DNA from 4 places in the Exiguobacterium sp. TDN 0502 genome. Region 1 is predicted to be linked to each of the others. Evidence: riboswitches for the same ligand, from Rfam matches in the RefSeq annotation. Region 1 holds a riboswitch; each other region holds the start of a gene.
The links. Region 1 has a riboswitch for thiamine pyrophosphate ahead of ACRPK8_RS06280 (thiamine phosphate synthase). Riboswitches for the same ligand answer to the same signal wherever they lie in the genome.

Region 1 (4,974 bases):
TCAATAAAAACGGTTGTTCCCGGTAGCCACAATCAATCCCGGTCTCCCGCTCGAGACGACGTGCGAGCAGCGGATACAGACGACGACTTCGCGCGGCAAGTGCATGCAATTCTTCTCTCAGCTCGATGTCTGTCGCAAGCATCCCGGCAGCCGCGCGACTTGTTTCTTGCCCGCATGTTCCGCGCTCAAGGACAAGAACGGATTCGTTTTGACAGGCGAGACTGTAAGCAAGTGTCAAACCGATGACTCCACCACCAATGATGATGTGATCCGTCATACCCGCACCCCCTGATAACGCTTGATCGCAGCAAGCGGGTCCGCTTGACCGAGAATACCGGACAAAACCGCGATTCCTGCTGCACCGGTCCCTGCAATCTCAGAAATGCGATCTGGTGTGATGCCGCCGATGGCGATGACCGGTTTCGTCGTGAAGGTGACGACTTGTTTCAGAGCATCAACACCCCGTGGTGGAAGATCCGGCTTCGACGTCGTCGGATAGATATGACCGTAGAGCAGTCGATCGGCTCCTTCTGCTTCTGCCGCCAGTGCCTCTGCCAGTGAATGAACGGATTTACCGATTGTCAGATCCGGAAAGTGACGCCTTACATCGCGGACACGTAAGGAACGGCGTGTTAACTGCACACCGATGCCAGCGACATGGGCGACATCGACCCGGTCATGGACCGTTAACTGATCAGGGGAATACCCTTGCGCAAAGAGTGTTTCAATCAGATCAAGCAATTCTGCCGCCGATAAATTCGATTCCCGTAGGTGCAGCTGATCCGTGTAAGGTTGAAGCGATTGAAAGGTTTTCACCCCATCACGTGGATCGATGGATCCTGTCGAAATCAGATGTAAACGCATCATGTTCTTCCTTTCCATACGAAAAAGGACCACTCCCGATGTTGAAAGGAGTGGTCCGAAAATGCGCTGAAGCGCTAAGGATATCTAAGGTTTCGAGCCACTTCCCTCCGCTAGTACGAACTAGATCAGGTTCAAAGGGTCCGGATACTTCCGTCTCAGTCTGCTGGGAGACTCCCCTAGTGTCTTTTCGTGTTTAATTGGCTTGCCCCATTAGTCTAGCATGAGTCGTTTCGCTTCGCTAGTCCTAGTTGAGCGCTTCGACTTGCTGAACGAGATCCGATTTCGTCGGGCGCTGTTGCTTCTGGCTATCGGCATAGGTCTGCTTCAGCTTCAGAATCCGCATTACTTTGGCATCAAGCATTTTCATCGTTAACGCCTCATCCTTCACCGCTTGCATGACTTCAGTATGGACCTTCGTATAAGCACCCGCTTCTGAAAACATCGCCATGTCTGCGCCGTTAACGAGTGCCTGCCGTGCCGCTTCCGCGAGACCGTATTGTTTCGTGATCGCTCCCATGACGAGATCATCCGTAATGATGACGCCCTTGAAGCCGAGCTGCTGACGCAAGAGGTCGGTCAGGACAGCTTTTGAGAGCGAGGATGGATGTGTATCGTCATACGCGGGGTACAGAATATGAGCGACCATTACCATCTCTGCCCCTTCTTGGATTGCTTCTTGAAACGGGACGAGTTCCGTCCGCTTCAGTTCTTCCTTCGATGCTGTCACTTTCGGCAGACCGACATGGGAATCGACACTCGTGTTGCCATGACCGGGAAAATGTTTGACGACCGGAATCGTACCCGTCTCCTGCATCCCGTGCATCAGGGCAGTACCCAAAGACGCGACCGTTTTCGGATCAGCACTTAAGGCACGGTCACCGATGATCGGATTGTTCGGGTTACTGTTAACGTCAAGGACCGGTGCAAAGTCCATGTTGAATCCATAATACCGCGATACATGACCAAGCGTGCTTCCGACGTCTTCCATTTTCGCCGTATCCGCGCCTTGCGCCATCTGTTGACTCGTCGGCAGACGTAATCGTTGATCCGGCACCCGGCTGACCCGTCCACCTTCTTCGTCAATCCCGACGAACGCATACGGCTTTTGATTCGTCTCTTGAATCGCACGGGTGAACGTCAAAAGTTGTTCTTCTGACGTGATGTTTCCGCCGAGCAGTAAGACACCACCAATCGCATGCGTCCGCAACAACTGCCGATCGGCTGCTGAAAGTTCCGTACCCGCAACGCCGATATAGAGCAGTTGATCGATCTTTTCAGACGTCGACATCGCTGCTAATTGTTGTTTGAGTTCTGCATGCTGTCGTTCTTCCTTCGTCGGCTTAGGCTTCGGTTTCTTCACCTCGGTCGGTTGCTTCGTTTCTGATTGTGATGGTTTCGTTGGTTCCGTCGTCTCCTGCGCACACCCTGCAAGCAACAGACAACCGATCAGTACGGTCTTCTTCACAAAGGATCCTCGCTCCGGACACCATTAATTGAATAATAGACGGAAATCTCAGCGTTCAGGGATTGTGAGACCGAACAATATTTATCTTTTGATAACGAGATGGCACGACGGACCTTATCTTCTGGTAGATCACCTTCGAGTCGGTAATGAATCGAGATCGATGTAAAACGCCGCGGATGATCCTCTGCTCGTTCTCCTTCGATATCCATTTCGAAATGAGTGATCGTCAAGCGCATCTTCTCTAAGATCGAGACGATATCAATCCCAGTACAGCCGGCAACGGCATGTAGCAAGAGCTCGGTTGGTCGGGGTGCCTGGTTTTCACCACCGTTTTCCGGTGCTGCATCCATCGCAAGAGGATGTCCTGATTCCGTCTGTCCACTAAACCCCATCTGTTTGTTCCATGTCACTGTCGCTTGCATCGTCCCCACTCCTTTGTCCGTAGTCTTCTTTTCTAGTATACGCAAAAAACAGAAAGCTTGGAAATTCACACGCTATTTCGAATAATGGTTCTTTTCCCGGAATCGCGCTTTGCAATACCCGACGAAATCGTTTCGTGCTATCCTGTTACTCATAGTTTCGCGCGCAAGCGCCAGAATTGAGGAATCATCCATGTCACCTACTACTCGTTTAAGTCGACGCGATTGGCTGTTAATCGCCACGTTGTCGCTCCTGACGTTCGTTCTCGGTACGAGCGAATTCGTCATCGTCGGGATCCTCGCTGAAATCTCCTCAGCCCTTGATATTACGATCGCAACAGCCGGTACGCTCGTCTCCGCTTTTGCTATTTCTTTTGCGATTGGTACACCGATCGTCATGTCGCTGACCGGTCATCTGGAACGGCGTCGCCTGATTCTACGTCTGTTACTTGCCTGGGTCTTACTGAATCTCGCCAGTAGTTTTGCACCAAGTTATGAAGTGTTGCTTGCCACCCGCATCCTGACAGCCATCTTGACCGGCGTCTTGATTTCGCTTGCAATGGTCGTCGCAAGTGACGGTGTGCCGGTTGCGAAGCGCGGTGTCGCCGTCTCGTTCATTTTCGGTGGTTTTACACTCGCGAACGTCCTCGGTGTCCCGATTGGTACGTTCATCGGTCAACACGCTGGATTCGAAGCCACGTTTTGGCTGACAACAGTCATGGGATTGATCGCGTTCCTCGCCGTGTGGAAAATCGTTCCGGTCCAGCAATCGACGGGTTCCGGTTCAATCAAAGAGCAGCTTGGACTGCTCGCCAACCCACGGATCCTGATCGCTTTCTTTATTCCATCGTTCGGATTCGGGGCAACCTACGTCGTCTACACGTACCTTGTACCAATCCTGCAAACGGAACTTGGGATCGCGAAGACGTGGATCAGTCCGATCTTGCTCGCTTACGGTGTTGTTTCAATCTTTAGTAACATCCTTGCCGGTAAAATCGCTAGCAAAAATTCGATGGGACGTTTACGGTTCGTCTTCGTCGTACAAGCAATCGTCCTTGCTGCGTTATACTTCACGACAGCATCCCTTTCACTTGGACTGTTCAACATCGCTTTGATGTCGCTGATGTCGATTTTACTGACGACTTCAACACAGATCTACTTGATTGATCTCGCTGAAAAGTTCAATCCGGAAGCAAAAGGACTTGCTGCTTCATTGATGCCTGTTGCGAGTAACGTCGGGATTGCTTTTGGTTCCGCACTTGGTGGTATCGTCTATGCAAACGGTCCAATGATGAACACGGCACTCGTCGGTGGACTGGTTGCACTCGTCGCTGCCTTGTTGACTGCAATCAGTCACCGCCTCGATCAACGGTCGTGAAACCGTTACCTTATCCTTTTTTGTAACAGGTCGATGACGGTTCAATGACGTTATGATGATAGTCCCCATCTGACTGATGATTTTTCAGTATGATGGGGACTATGTTGTAGTAGAGGAGTGTCTGAAAGTGAAAGCATTACACATTACAGGTCTTGGTCTGTTGACGATCATCCGGCTCTGGCTCGGGATCCAGTGGTTCATCGCCGGCATCGGCAAGTACATAAACGGCTTTGATGCACAGCCGTTTCTTGAAGGAGCGCTCGCAAAAGCGACAGGCGAAGACGCACTCGTCAGTTCGTGGTATGCAACGTGGATCGAGCAACTCGCCTTACCGAACGTCGGGCTGATCAATGTCTTGATTCCGTTCGCGGAACTCGTCGTCGGTATCCTGTTGATTCTTAGTCTATTGACGGTTCCCGCCCTCATCGTCGGGAGCATCATGAATCTCAATTACTTACTTGCTGGGACGATTGCGTTGAACCCGGTCTTCCTAGCAGCAACAGTCATCTTACTCGCTGCAGGACGCTACGCGTATCACATCGGCATCGATCACTGGATCATCCGCTGGTATCGCTCGTCGCAGCAACCGCATCCCCTCGACCGGATTCCGGTCTAACGAAAAAACTCTCCCGAACGCGGGAGAGTTATTTTTTTTGCTGTTCGAGAATCGTCTGCTGTGTCGGAACCCCGCCGATCGAAACTGTCCGCTCGAGGAACAGGTATGGTTTGCCATCAACTTCAAAGCGACGGTCACCGAGATAACGTGCCGAATGTCCATCTGTTGCAAGCTTTTGTTCGATGGCTGCGGCGTGTTCGTCGAGTGAATAAAACCGATCGTCAAACGTTAA
Region 2 (4,974 bases), on a different contig from region 1:
GTTCCGACCGTCTTTCCGACGTCGGATGTGACTGACAATTCTTGCTGTGCTAGATCCTTGCGTTCGTCACTCAGCTTGATCCCAGTCTCAGCCGAAGTTTGATCGTATGCCTTCATGATTCCCGTCAGTGCCGATGTCCCGGTCACCTTGTACGGGGAAGTGATCGTGATGTCGGCATCTTTGACACCCGCCGTGACGAGAGCGTTAAGATACATGTCCTTCGTGACCCACGTGATGTTTTCCGTTGCAACAGAAAGCCCGTCGCCTTTTTCCGTCAACTCGATCTTAGCCGACGAATACATGTTGCCGCCTTTTTGCGATTGCGGGATGTTCTTCCCGAGATACTTTTCTTCGTCGGCAGAAGTGGCGATGATCGGCGTGATGCCTTCCGGTGCATTAAGACGTGAAAGCACCCAAGCTTTATCCTTCGCGCCGAGTGACTCACCGAGTGTGACGATGGTCTTGTCGACGACCTGCTCGGCGGATGCGGCTGTTGGGAGTAATAAAGCAGAAGCGATAACGGCTGACGCCATGATTTTTGTTGGTGTATGCATAATGAAATCCTCCAATTGTAAGTAACAGAATGAATTATAGTATCAGGTACTAAAGTAAGTGTACGAGAACGAAAGACGTTCGGAATCGGTCTACAGATGGAGAGGGCATCCGCCTTCTGACACTTCAATGTATAGCGGAACGAGGACAACTTGACTTCCATTTTCAGCATGCTATAGTGGATTTGAATCGAATAATGACCACTAGGGGAGTCGGTAGGCCGACTGAGACGAACGAAGACGTTCGGACCCTTTGAACCTGATTAAGTTCGTACTTACGGAGGGAAGTGGCGTCAAGTCTTGTTCTTCTTGCGCCATGCCCGTGTGTTTCGGGGTGGTGTTTTTTCGTTTCATAAAAAACGAGGAGGATGAGATCATGACATTTACACAAGAAATCAAGCAGGCGGCACAAGCGTACTGGGATAGTAGTTTTACGCACCCATTCGTACAAGGAATCGGAGAAGGGACGTTACCGCTCTCGAAATTTCGGCATTACGTCATGCAGGATGCCTATTACTTAAAACACTTTGCGAAGATACAGGCGAAGGCAGCGTCAAAAGCAGACGACTTTGCGACGATCGCAACGCTTGCCGAGCACGCGACGTCAACTTACGGAGCGGAATTGAGTCTCCATCAATCATTTTTTGAGCCGCTCGGGATCACGGAAGCGGATCTTGCGGCGTTCGAACCGGCACCAACAGCCTATGCCTATGTCTCGCACATGCATCATGCGAGCGAGGGAACACTCGGTGAGACGATTGCTGCCATTTTGCCATGTTACTGGCTGTATTACGAAGTCGGTCAACAGTTACTGACGTGTACACCGGAAGAAAAAATCTATCAGCAATGGATCGACACCTATAGCTCGGAATGGTTCGAAAAAGTCGTCTTTGAACAGATTGCCCGGCTCGATGCGCTGGCGGAACAAGCCAGTCCTGCGGAACGCGAGCGCATGAAACGGCATTTCGTGACGAGCTGTTATTATGAGTTGCTGTTTTGGCATATGGGCTGGACGGAAGAGACGTTTACGTCGGTCTATGAGACGATTCCGGCGCGAACCGTATCTTCTTGAACCAATAGATGGTAGAATTAGGTATATCTTGTAGCGAAAGTAGGGATGGAAGTGGGAATCGTCGTCATTTTGCTGGTCATTATCGCGGCCTACGTCGTGCAACGAATGCTTGGAAAAGCAAACGTTCGATTTGCTGGATACATCATTCCCATATTGATGACGGTGTATGGCACATATGCTACGATTTGGAATTTGAAGGTAACGTTTCAGTTTGAATTCAGTAGCGGTAGCTTCATTTCAACAGTCATAATGATTGTCATCTATGGACTGCTGATCTACTCGCTTTATCGCGTCTACCAGCGTGCGAAAGAAGAAGCGGAATATCCGTATCAATCGTTAAAAGACCGAGGCATCCTTTAAAGGAGCTTCGGTCTTTTCTGTATCACGCCCTCATTTTTTCCAGTTTTTAAAGCCGTCCCCGAATTCGAGATGGAGTTGATCGGTGAAAAGTCCATTCTTAAAGACCGGTACATCAACGGGTAAGGTTCCTTGCGGCTGAAACGTTCCGAAGATTGCGCGGATACCCGCAGGCAGGTTCGGTCCGGCGGATTTCAGATTGCCTGCTTCAGAGTCCGGTCCGTTCGGATCCCCTTTAAAGCCATAGACGAGGACATGTGCCGGTGCATCGGGTTGAACGGCGACGTCGTATGGATTACGGAGGCTGAGCAAGACAGAGGGGGTATTCGTTTGGTTCGCATAGCGGAAGATTGAAGCCGGTATCGCTTGTTCCGGTGCGGTTGATAGCAGTTTAGCGCTCGTATTGACGTTTGAGCCGACGATGACATAGTCCGCAACATCGAGTTGCGCTCGAAGAGTTGGATTTTGTTCAAGTGGTCGTGTAGTAGCTGAGTAATTCGCTGTCGTCACGTGCCAGTTTCGATTCTTCGGTAGGGATGCGATCGTCTTTTTCATGCTATCCGTCTGATCCGTTGCCGGAGCGATCACCAGAACGTGTGCGTTCTTTTTCGGTTTGAACGGTAACGTCCGCTGATCATTTTTCACGAGCGTGACAGCAGCTTCCGTCATCGCGCGTTCTTTGGCTTTATGGTCAGGACTACCGACGACTTGTTTGGCTTGCGCGAGTTTATCGGCTAGCGATGTCGTATCCGTCGTACCGTTCCAAATCCCGCGCTCTGCTTTGAGCGTCAGAATCCGTTCGACCGATTGGTCGATCCGTTCTTCCGAGAGTCGACCGTCTTTGACCGCTGCAATCACGTCCTTGAAAATCCGGTCGAGTTTTGCGACATCCTGCTCGGAACGAAGAATCGTCGGCATGAGGGCGATGTCGACACCGGCATCAAACGTTTTTAAGACGGCTTCTGATTCTGTAAAGTTATCAGCGATCGCCTGCATGTTCAACGCGTCTGTGATGACGATGCCGTCATAGCCGAGTTTTTCGCGAAGCACACCCGTGATGACGTCATCCGACAACGTCGCGGGTAAAGGGAAGGTACCGTTTTTCGAGGTGACGACTTCGGATTCGATTTGCGGCATTCCGATATGGCCGGTCATGACCATATCGATGTCTTCAGCGATCGCTCGCTTGAAGGGAACGAGTTCGACTTGCTCCAGTTCCTGAAGAGAGCGATCAACGACCGGTAAGCCATAATGGGAATCGGTTGCGGTATCGCCGTGTCCGGGGAAGTGCTTGGCAGTCGCTGCGACACCTTCAGACTGAATTCCCTTCATTAGAGCGGAACCGAGTCTGCCAACGAGTGCGGGATCACTTGAGAACGAACGGACACCAATGACCGGATTCGCCGGATTACTGTTGACATCAAGTACCGGACCGAAGTTGACATTGATGCCGAGCGCATGCAGTTCGGAACCGATGATATGCCCTGCATCATTCGCATAAGTACTACTCCGGGTTGCACCTAACGCCATATTGCCGGGTAAGTTCGTACCCGTTCCGAGCCGAGTGACGATGCCGCCTTCTTGGTCGATCGTGACGAAGAGCGGAACATCATTGCTAGTATCCTGCTTGACGACTTCTTGCATATCATGAACGAGTTTCGTCGTCTGTTCGGTTTCACTAACATTTTCAGCAAACAAGATGACGCCGCCTAAGTCATAACGGTCGATGATGTTTGCGACTTCTGGGGCAAGGGACGTATGATTACGTCCATTCCACTGCCGAAAGTCAGGCATGATCATCTGACCGATTTTTTGCTCGAGTGTCATCGCGTCAATCTTTTGATTGATCCGCTCTGCTGATGATTCTGTTGCTGCCATGACAGGCAAACTGCTTGAGACGAGTACTGCTGCAAGTCCGGCTGTTACCGTGAACCGTCGGATTTGTTTCATCGTATACATCCTCCTCTAATTGAACCATGACTGGAAATCCTTTTCGATACGGACAGTATAGCAAGGGGATTATTCTAAAACAATATTTTATTTGAAAACGATTACAAATTAAAATAAATTTCAGAAACTATCTATCGAATTACACAAAAAAGTGACTCCCCTGAAGAGGAATCACTTTCACGTAACACAATCGATTGATCAGCTATAGCGTTCGACGATGTTCGTCAACTGCCGTTCAACGAATGACTGATCTTGCAGTTCGCTATTGGATAGATGTAGCTGGATCATCGATTCATCGGCTCCGGCCATTTCACTGAACAGTGATCCAAGACTATGCGCACGACGGTCGACTTGGACGATTAAATCGATTCCGGAACGGTCTTGCAACATGATGATCTCAATCTCATCCAGTTTGTGAGCGTAGTGTGTATTGCGAGCTGAATACTCAAGTTCCTGGGCAATCGGTAAATCTTTACGGAACCGCCCGGGCAATTTTTCCGTATCGGCTTTTTTCAGACGGAAACCGAGGGATTCCATCGCATTCAAGACCGTCGTTTGGTAACGGTTTGCTTCAACGATGACAGCGTCCCGGTCTGACGGGTCAACGGCTTGTGCGATATCAAGACCCGTCTCGATCCATGATTTCGATTGGCTGACGGAAAGCGGTGTATTCAACGGAACACGTAATGTAAAAGGAATCTCGCGTTCGACGCCCGCTTCGATCGTGAACTTTGCTTCATTTAAAGCAAACCGGTCGAGCGTGAAGGTCGTGAACGTCGTGCTATCATTGACTTCTTGTTTGTACTGCGTGTTGAATGCTAGATAAATTCGATCAATTTCTTGATCGACGTTTCCGCCCTTGATATGGACGATACCGTGAATCTGACCGCCTGGTTCACAGCGGTCATCCGTCAAGCGTGTATCGACCGTAGCGGCACCGATTCCGATTTGTGAGAGAATTTTTTTGAACATGATGAATTCCTCCTTTTAATTACGTACGAATCATGAAGCGTGTAAACTTGTCGAACGGGAACGAATTTGCTA
Region 3 (4,974 bases), on a different contig from region 1:
ATGGACACCTTTCCCCCGTTGTTTTAAAAATCGGGCAATCGGGCTGTCATTACTTGTAGGGGTTAATAGTTCGATATGGGCATCGTCAAATGCGATGACAGCAATGTTAGAAGCCACTCCGGGAGCGGGGTTCGAATACTCGCGTGTCAGTGTTCCGCCCAGTACCTGCGTGTAAAAGGAAATTGCTTCTTGCATATCGCGGACCGCAACACCAGTATGATCTAGTTTCATTCATGTATCCTCCTTACTGTTCGCTTCAGTTTCCCAAAAACAGAAACAAGTTGCAATGATAAGCTGTCTTCCAAATATTTCTATTACGAAAAGGGGAATCGATTTATTAAAAATGAAATATCACTGAAATATTATGGAAGAGGAATGAATGCTATAATCAAAAACGTTCTTATAAAAAAGAAAAACTATTATAGAATTTAAAATTAACTTATCTAACATGCGATATCACATACAACATACTACTAAGAGAAAAAGAGGGAATACTACATGAAAAAAACGTTCGCGTCGCTCATCGTTTCCGCACTAGTTCTTTCATCGGCACCTCATTTTGCTGCAGCTGACGATTTAAGTGAACAAAAAGCTAAAAACGAACAGCAACAACAAGACAATGCCAAACAACAAAAGAATCTAGAGTCTTCTGTTAACCAAGAAGGTCAAAAAATCTCTAAAACACAGCAAGAAGTCAATCGCTTGGATGAAGCATTGAATGAAAAAATCTTCGCTGTCGAGACAAAAGATCGCCAAATCAAAGCGACGGAACGTGAAATCGTTCAACTCGGAAAAGAAATCGAGAAGTACAAAGCGAAATTAAAACGTCAAGAGAAGTTGCTTGGAGATCGTCTTCGTGTCATGCAAGAGAATGACGGCAACTCAATCAAATGGGAAGAAGTCATCTTCGGAGCTAAAGACGTCGGTGACCTCGTCAGCCGCGTCATGGCTGGAAAGTCTATTTCCAAACAAGATGATAAGATGATCACGGATTATCAAAATACGCAAAAAAAATTAGCAGATGCACAACAAGAAGTAAAAGATAAAAAAGCACAATTGGTCGTTGAGAAACGCGAACTGAAACGTCAGCAAGCAGATCTTGAGTCACAATTAAAAGAGCGGAACAAACGCTTAAAAGAATTGCGCAAGAAGAAAGAAAAATTCGAAACGCAATTGATGGATGCAAAAGAAGTGCAACAAATCTTGATTGCTCAAGAAAAAGCGATTGCAGCTGAAAAAGCGGCACGTGAGCGCGAAGCACGAATTGAAAAAGAACGCAAAGCGCAAGCGGCACGTGAAGCAAAAGCACGGGCGGAGGCTGAAGCAGCTCAAGCAGCAGCACAGAAAGAAGCTGAGCAACAAGCTGCTAGAGAAGCAGCGGCTCAACAAGCTGCTCAAGAAAAAGCAGCACGTTCGACGAAGTCTTCGGGTTCGACGAAACAATCGACTCCGAAAACATCCGCACCTGCTCCAACACCATCAGCTCCTGCGACACCTAAACCAGCACCAGCACCATCGTCAGGTGGTCTGTTCATTCATCCGACAGTCGGGGCTGTAACGCAAGGCTACGGTTCCGCTGGTGGGGAGAACGGTTATACATTCCATAACGGAATCGACTTTGGTGGTCCAGTCGGCACGCCGATTGTCGCTGCTGCAACAGGAACAGTCATTACAGCATCAGGCGGCGGTCCTTACGGAAACCACGTCATGATCGCGCACCAGTTGAACGGAAAGACATACACGACTTTGTATGCACATATGAGTTCATTAAATGTACATGCGGGTCAACGTGTCAGCCAGGGTCAACAAATCGGTAAACGTGGTAGCACAGGGAATTCGACAGGTCCACACTTACACTTTGAAATCCACGTCGGTGGATACAGCTATAGTGCGACAGGTCCAGCTAGCTCGATCAATCCAATGACTATGTTTTAATTATGAAAGAATCGTTGCCTTGGCAACGGTTCTTTTTTTTATGATTTTCAAAAATCTAATGATTAGATTACAAAAAACCGTTTTCATTTGAAATGTAAATGAAATTTTTTTGAAACGATTACGGTGCTATAATCAATTTCAGATGTGAGAGAAACTTGAATACTATAATAAAATATGAAAAATACATAAGCGAGGAAACGATATATGCTAAAAAAACTAATTTCTACCATTGTTTTAGGGGCATTACTTATAACAGGAACACAACCAATCGCAGCGGCGACCATTAAGGAAAAAAAGGCCGAAAATGCCGCTGAGCAACGTAAATTAGAAAAAGCAATTAAAAAACAAGAGTCAAAGATTTCAAAAGAGCAACGCCAAATCAACCGCATTGATGCAGCGATTAACGAAAAAATCTTCCAAGTTTCAGAAAAAAATAAGCAAATCGAGAAGTTGAACCAGCGTATCGACGAGTTGAAAGCAGATATCGTTCGTTACGAAGAGATGTTACGAAAACAAGAAGAGTTGCTGGGTGACCGACTACGTGTCTTCCAAGAAAATGATGGAAACTCAATCAAGTGGGAAGAAGTCATCTTTGGATCAAAGGATTTAGGTGATCTCTTCAGCCGTGTCATGGCGGGTAAAAAAATCGCGGAACAAGATGATAAGATGATTTCTGATTACATTGCGACACAACAGAAGTTGGCAGAAGCTAAACAAGCGCTTGTCGAGAAAAAAGCGGAACAAGTGGCAGAAAAGAAAGTATTGATCGAACAAAAGAAATCTTTAAAAACACAAATGAAAGAACGCAGTGCTACGCTCAAAAAATTACGAAAAGGAAAGACGAAGTTCACGACAGAATTGTTAGATGCCAAAGAACTTCAAGCGACACTCGAAGCTCAGGAACGTGCAATCGCAGCAGCGAAAGCGGCAGCAAAAGCAGCAGCAGAGAAAGCCGCAGCTGAAAAAGCAGCCGCCGAACAAGCCGCTAAGGCGAACGCGCAAGCAGCCAAACAAACAGGTAAGAATGCAGGAACGACGACTTCGACTGCGGCTCCTGTTGTTTCGAGCGGTGGAAAATTCGTTCGACCATCTTCTGGTAGCGTTTCGCAAGGATTCGGACCAGCAAGCGGTGTGAACGGCTATACGTTCCACAACGGTGTTGATTTCCGCGGGGCAGTCGGATCTCCGATCGTCGCAGCAGCAGCCGGAACGGTCATTACAGCTTCAGGTGGTGGACCTTACGGCAATCACGTCATGATTTCGCATTTCATTGATGGAAAAGTGTATACGACAGTCTACGCGCATATGAGTTCATTATCCGTTCATGCGGGGCAGGCGGTCTCTCAAGGGCAGCAAGTCGGAACACTCGGTAGTACAGGGAATTCGACAGGACCACACTTGCATTTCGAATTACATGTCGGCGGTTATCAATACAGTGCCTCATCTCCTTTGAATGCAGTGAATCCATTAGCATATCTGTAATCTAAAACGGGCTTCGGCTCGTTTTTTTTTGCCCTCTATGCTACAGTTAAGGCGAAACGAATACTTGAGCAACTAGGGGAGCTGGAGGAATCCGGCTGAGAGGAAAACCAATCTGTTTTCGACCCTATTACCTGAACTGGATAATACCAGCGTAGGAAAGTTGAGCCGAACGGATACCGAAATGCGGATATAACGCTTTCGGATAGCGTCGACTGCTTTTTTACAGCAGTCGGCGCTTTTTTTTTCGGTAACGACTCCCTTACATTGCTCGATCGGAAGGTGAGAGGAACATGAAACATGTACTGACGATTGCAGGGTCCGACTCCGGTGGTGGAGCCGGGATTCAAGCCGATTTAAAAACATTTTCGGCGTTAGGCGTTTATGGAATGAGCGTCCTGACAGCCGTCACGGCACAAAATACGCTGGGTGTTCAAGCGGTGGAAGAGTTGTCACCGGAAATCGTCGACGCCCAATTATCATCGATTTTTTCAGACATTCGTGTCGATGCCATCAAAATCGGTATGGTCTCGAATGCAGAGACGATCCGTGTCATTGCTACACATCTTCGCGAACAGACCGTTCCGATCATACTAGACCCTGTCATGGTCGCAAAAGGCGGACATGCCCTATTGCGGACAGAAGCTGAACAAGCATTGATTTCGGATTTACTGCCACTTGCGACCCTCATCACACCCAATTTACCGGAAGCTGAGCGCTTAACGGCACAAGCGGTGACCAATCTAGAGGAAATGCGACTGGCGATGCATCAGTTAGCTACGCAGACAGGTGCAGTCTTACTAAAGGGGGGTCACTTACCGGGAGCTGCGACGGATTTGTTGTTTGATGGAGTGGAGGAACATCACTTCACATCGGAACGGTTAGACAATCAACACACTCACGGAACCGGCTGTACGTTATCAGCAGCGATTGCGGCACGAATGGCGCTTGGAGAAGATTTACCAACTAGTGTACGTCAGGCTAAGCACTACGTCACGGAGGCGATCCGTCACGGATTTGCGCTCGGACAAGGCATCGGACCCACACATCATTTTCATTCACTTTGGAGGGATACACATGTTTACGACCATTCTTGAACAGAAACCATTGATTCATCATCTGACGAATACGGTTACGATCAACGATTGTGCGAATATGACATTAGCAGTCGGAGCGTCGCCTGTCATGGCGGAGGATATTCGTGAAGTAGAGGAAATGGTCGGTCTCGCACAAGCACTCGTGTTGAACATCGGAACACTGGATGCAGACATGCAGGCATCCCAGCGGTTGGCCGCAAAAGAAGCAGCACGTTTAAACGTGCCGATTGTCCTTGATCCGGTCGGCGCAGGCGCAACGACACTGCGGACATCGTTTTCTCAAGAGTTGATCAATCTGGTCCCGTGTACGGTCATTAAGGGAAATGCATCTGAAATTAAGACATTGCTTGGAGCGGTTGGACGAACGAAAGGAGTCGACGCTTCGGTGGATGACGTGATGGATCGAGACGGGATACGTGCATTCGCCCGTAAACATCGATCGGTCATCGTCGTGACAGGACCG
Region 4 (4,974 bases), on a different contig from region 1:
GGACGAGGACACGCTGCGCGTAACGGGCAACGAGCTCCATATCATGCGTTGCCATGACGAGTGTCGTTCCGTTCTGTTGTTCCATTAACAACTGCTCCATTAAACGCCGTGTCGTCAACCCGTCTTGTCCGAACGTTGGTTCATCGAGTAATAACAGCTCTTTCGCCTGTCCGAGCATCGTCGCGACGCTGAGCCGTCGTTGTTGCCCGGTGCTGAGCGCAAGCGGTGACTGCTGCTTGACGGATGTCAGTTCCAGGTGTTCGAGTAACGCCGTGCGCGCATCGTTTGCAGCTTCCCGGTGACTCCAGTCGATTTCCGCTTCGACCGTCAGCTTGAGAAACTGCAGATCCGGTTGCTGGAAAACGTAACCGACCTGTTCATAAAAACGACGCCGGGAATAACGTTCGACCGGTCGACTCTGGAACTGATATGTTCCAAGATGGGGGAGCAAGCGACCGAGTGTTGCAAGCAACGTACTTTTTCCGGAACCGTTTGCTCCGAGCACCATCACCCATTCACCACTTCGAAATGAAACGGTGACGTCTTTAAGTAAATACGGGACTTTCGTCGATAACCTAGCAGCGTGTAACAAAGGAAGACCAGCTGTAGTTGGAGGTGGCGTCACACGAAGTCGCTCCGCTTGTGGTCCCTCCGCTGGTAATGTCTTGATTGTATAAGGAAAGAGCGACGGGACAGCGATCCCTTTCGTTTGAAGGCGTTCATAAGCATGCGGGAATAGCTCGCGCGGATGTGCTATCTCAGTTATCGATCCGTCCTCAAGCAAGACGACCTGATCGACGTACGGTAGACAGACATCGAGTTGGTGCTCGATCAAGACAATGGTCAAATCGTGTTCCTTCTGAATTTGGAAGATCAATGCCATCAACTCGCCCTGTCCGATTGGATCAATCTGAGCCGTCGGTTCATCGAGTAATAAGATCGTCGGTTCGAGTGCCAGAACCGCAGCGAGTGCGAGGCGTTGTTTCATTCCCCCAGAAAGACTCGAAACAGGTGTCGAGAAGGGGAGGTCGAGACCAACGAGTGCCAGTAACTGCTCAATTCGTTCATCCATCTCTTCGCGTGGAATCGACCGGTTTTCTAAACTAAAGGCGATTTCCCGTCCGATCGTTTCCATACAAAACTGTTCTTCTGGATTTTGAAACAGTACTCCGACCGAACCGGACCGGGTAACGGTTCCGGTCTGTTCGACTTCAATCGTCTCCGGTGTCAGTCCAGCAAGGGCATGAAGCAGTGTCGTCTTCCCACTCCCGCTTCGTCCAAGTAGGAGCGTCGTCCCTTGATTGATCGTCAGCGATACATGATCGAGGACCTGTTTCTCCTGCGCCGGATAACGGATGCTGAGATCGTCGACAGTAATCATGCGACTTCCCGTTTCGCACGTCCTGCGGCAAATCCGTTCAAGACACCGGTCGCAACAAGGCGACGGACGAGAATCGCTGCAAGTAAACCGCCGAGTAACGCACCACTAATCAATTGTAAGCCAATCGTCGCAAGCAACGTCGTCGTCGTGTAGTAACCGAATCCGTTCGCGATCAGACTGTAGACGATACTCCCGACAGCGGCTCCGACACCTGATAACATCAACGTCCAGGTGTCATAACGGCGATAACGCGTCATCGCAAAGACGAGTTCCGCGCCAAGCCCTTGGCAGACACCGATTAGAAGAGCGGATAAACCGAAGTGACTCCCCGTGAACAATTCGACGGCTGCTGCGACGATTTCCGCGATCAGAGCGGCACCTGGCTTTTGGATGATTGCTGCGACGAGCGGACTCGCAATGATCCAGATGCCAAACATCCAGTTGGCACCGACAGGTCCGAAGATGGCGGAGATTGGTAAATAGAGCGTCGACCAGCCAAGATAGATGACCCCGCAAGCGACAGCGAGCATCATCATGACCATGATTTCTTTCATTTTCCAGTGTTTCATCAAATACGTCCTCCTTTAGGATAGGGGAGATGCCAAAAAAGACCGCCCTCCGTAAAAAAGAGAGCGGTCCTCAGAAAAACTGCGCGCAGCAGGAGTCATTGGATGTGATCGCTCCACTTTCCTACGCTAGTATGAACTAGATCAGGTTCGAAGGGTCCGAAGTGAATCGTCTCAGCCAAATGGGCTCCCCTAGTGGATATAGTGAATAGTTGATACGCTGTTCACTTTAGGCAATCTTCTGTCTATTGTCAAGACACAAAAAAACGATACGCCACAAGTGGCGTATCGTTGAAGAACTTATTTGTTGTCTTCGTTGTCTTCAGCTGCTTCTTCTGAAGATTCTTCTGTTGCTTCCGCTTCATTGTCTTCGCCAGCTTCCGCTTGCGCCTCAGCTTCTGCTTCTTCGATTTCTTCAAGATCCTGCTCGAGTGTCGACTCGACGACTGCCGCAACTTGAATATCACCTTCCGTGACGATGCGGAAATCTTTTTCCTCTGGAAGATCAGCGACAGAAATCGAATCACCGATTTCGAGGTTCGTGACGTCAACTTCGACGTTCTCTGGTAATTTATCTGGTGTTGCTGCAACGGTTACTTTAAAGAGTGTCTGTGATAGGAATCCGCCGACTTTTGCTCCAGCTGCTTCGCCAACGAGTACGACGTCTGCTTCCACTTCTGTCTCTTCATCCATTTTCACGGCGATGAATTCAACGTGATCGACAGTTGGTGTGAAGACATCCATATCACGGCGGTTAATCAAGACGTTAATATTTTTACCGTCGAGTTTGAGTGAGATTAAGACGTTCTCCCCGTTTTCTCGGACGATTTTAAGCAATTCTTTTTCTTCGAATGCGATTGGTGTACTTTCCACTTTGTAACCATACACGACACCAAGAGCTTTTCCTTCATGACGTAATTGTTTACGGAGTGAGCGTGGACGTACCTCGCGTTTTTCGGCTGTTAATTTAACTGACATGTTCATTTCCCCCTTGAATTTGGTATAGCCCTCAAAAGGTAATGAATGTAGGAGCAGGACGAATCCTGAACAATATGAATCATGCTAAGACAATCGGTTTCAGACTCGCATTGAGCCTGACGCTTTCGTGACTTTGCATTTCTCTCCCAGGTCATTACGCTGATATTGAGAAACATGTGTGAATAAGTCACCGGTTTGATGCGGTGCTAGTGAGTTTATACCCCTATGTTTTAAATCCTTAAACCTCTTTTTTTATTTTTTAAAGTCGGAAGACCTCCAAACCGCTTGAAATCAAGGGTTAAGAGGTCTTTCATTTTTTTCATTTTTTATGGTGATGCGTTGGTTTTCACGGACTAATACTCGGATGAGACGTTCCATTTGCCGCATCGTCGTCTGTCCCATCGTCGAAATTTGGAGCCATTGATTGCGAACGAGATAGTCACTTTCGTACTGGACGTGATAGCCCTGAATGCGGAGAGCGTCGCCTAACTCGGTAGCGGACGGATGGACGATCGTCAGGATGCCTGGTGCTTGGGCTTCTTGTTGCGCGAGCAGTTGGAACCCCGTAGCACGGACGGCTTGTTCGAGATAGGTCATCTTGATCGCTGCTTGATCGAGATCGAGCGCATCCAATGCCGCCTGACAGGCGAGCAATAGATTTGAAGAACCGGAAAAAGCGACGCCATTCGCATAGAGGCCGAGATCCAGATAACGTGGAATCCGAGGAGACGGCAGGATGCTGTCAACGTGCCCGATGAACGCAAGGCCTGGTAATCCACCGATCGCTTTTCCGGAAACGGTCGTGACGAAGGTACAGCCAGCGTATGAAAAACGCCCGGTCCCGACGGCACTGATCGCATCGACGACGAGTGCGGTTCGTTGAGGTAACAGTGCTTTTACCGCATCAAGGTCATAGAGGACACCGGTCGACGTCTCACAATGCGTTAACCAGACCCAATCGTATGTCGCCTCATTCAGTTGATGTGCAAGTTGCTCCACGTTGATCGCATGACCAAGCGGAAGCGTGTGAACATCGAATGACTTTCCGGCACGTGCTGCGTGATCGATTAAGCGTTGACCGAACTCGCCACCGTTTAGGATCAATCCATGTCCGCTCAGTTGTTGCGCCACGATATCGTTGGCAAGCGTACCGCTGCCGACAGCCATCGAGACATGCGGCAAATCCAGCAACTGACACATCCGTCCACGTAAATCTTGATCGAGTTGTCGTATCGAGGCTGTCCGGTGCGGACGTGGTGCTTGTTGCGCTGCTTGACGAACCGCCGGCGCGACTTCGACGGGTCCTGCGAGAAAATGCAGAGGACGTAAGACGTCCGCGATGACGGACCGTTCATACGTCGCCCGTGACAACAACATCGGTACGAACTGGGCATCGCCACTACCAAGCGTCGCTGCGATTGGCGTAAAGCCGAACCGGGCATAGAGTTTTGCTTCCCGCGTCGTGCCACTAATATAAACGTAGTCGATTGACTCCCGCTCCAAGTAGACCATCAAAAAGCGCATCAATTGCATGAACGTACGGCTATTGCGGTATTCCGGTCGAACGCTGAGTAAGCGGATTTCCGCTGGGTCTGTCAGTGTCTCGTCTAACGTCACGCCTTTTTCTTCTAGTGAAAAGGGACGATGTTTACGAATGGCGATCATCGCGACGAGTCGATCGTCTTCCTTACCAATTAAGTACGTGTTCTGATCATGGAACCGATCAATCCGTTTCCGTTCGAGGTTCGGTTGGTGTTGCGGAATCTCTTCCGTAAAAGTGAGGTAGTTCAATTCATGGATTGCTTCCGCGTCGTTCGCAGTTGCAATGGAAAAGTCGATCATGAGACGTCCTCCTTATGTCATGACTGGCTTGTGAAGTGCGTCATGAGCCCACAGGACAAGTAGACTCGCAGCAACGGTACACAAGATGTTGATCGGTCCCGCATTAAAGGAGACAGGTAGTAGTGGGAGTAGAATAACCGGGATCAGCCCCGCTTTGACGCTATCTTTCGTTACGAGATAAGACAGACCGAGTATGACTAATCCACC

Region 2: another riboswitch for thiamine pyrophosphate. It lies ahead of tenA (thiaminase II); the one in region 1 lies ahead of ACRPK8_RS06280 (thiamine phosphate synthase).
Region 3: another riboswitch for thiamine pyrophosphate. It lies ahead of thiD (bifunctional hydroxymethylpyrimidine kinase/phosphomethylpyrimidine kinase); the one in region 1 lies ahead of ACRPK8_RS06280 (thiamine phosphate synthase).
Region 4: another riboswitch for thiamine pyrophosphate. It lies ahead of ACRPK8_RS07525 (ECF transporter S component); the one in region 1 lies ahead of ACRPK8_RS06280 (thiamine phosphate synthase).

The regions. Positions count from the first base shown of each region.
Region 1 covers NZ_JBOZGJ010000004.1:89,114-94,087, reverse strand. The annotation lists gene ACRPK8_RS06285 (FAD-dependent oxidoreductase) at 1-277, opposite strand, end outside; gene ACRPK8_RS06280 (thiamine phosphate synthase) at 274-867, opposite strand; TPP riboswitch at 950-1,052, opposite strand; gene nagZ (beta-N-acetylhexosaminidase) at 1,109-2,329, opposite strand; gene ACRPK8_RS06270 (OsmC family protein) at 2,326-2,751, opposite strand; gene ACRPK8_RS06265 (MFS transporter) at 2,942-4,126, shown strand; gene ACRPK8_RS06260 (DoxX family membrane protein) at 4,254-4,742, shown strand; gene ACRPK8_RS06255 (hypothetical protein) at 4,771-4,974, opposite strand, start outside.
Region 2 covers NZ_JBOZGJ010000003.1:128,917-133,890, reverse strand. The annotation lists gene ACRPK8_RS05310 (DUF1002 domain-containing protein) at 1-554, opposite strand, end outside; TPP riboswitch at 748-854, shown strand; gene tenA (thiaminase II) at 928-1,623, shown strand; gene ACRPK8_RS05300 (hypothetical protein) at 1,669-1,983, shown strand; gene ACRPK8_RS05295 (glycoside hydrolase family 3 N-terminal domain-containing protein) at 2,014-3,930, opposite strand; gene ACRPK8_RS05290 (sporulation protein) at 4,129-4,902, opposite strand.
Region 3 covers NZ_JBOZGJ010000006.1:119,206-124,179, reverse strand. The annotation lists gene mce (methylmalonyl-CoA epimerase) at 1-231, opposite strand, end outside; gene ACRPK8_RS08600 (murein hydrolase activator EnvC family protein) at 499-1,935, shown strand; gene ACRPK8_RS08595 (murein hydrolase activator EnvC family protein) at 2,140-3,417, shown strand; TPP riboswitch at 3,482-3,592, shown strand; gene thiD (bifunctional hydroxymethylpyrimidine kinase/phosphomethylpyrimidine kinase) at 3,708-4,511, shown strand; gene thiM (hydroxyethylthiazole kinase) at 4,492-4,974, shown strand, end outside.
Region 4 covers NZ_JBOZGJ010000005.1:84,615-89,588, forward strand. The annotation lists gene ACRPK8_RS07520 (ABC transporter ATP-binding protein) at 1-1,381, opposite strand, end outside; gene ACRPK8_RS07525 (ECF transporter S component) at 1,378-1,950, opposite strand; TPP riboswitch at 2,052-2,151, opposite strand; gene ACRPK8_RS07530 (50S ribosomal protein L25/general stress protein Ctc) at 2,248-2,925, opposite strand; gene ACRPK8_RS07535 (GNAT family N-acetyltransferase) at 3,217-4,767, opposite strand; gene ACRPK8_RS07540 (glycerol-3-phosphate acyltransferase) at 4,780-4,974, opposite strand, start outside.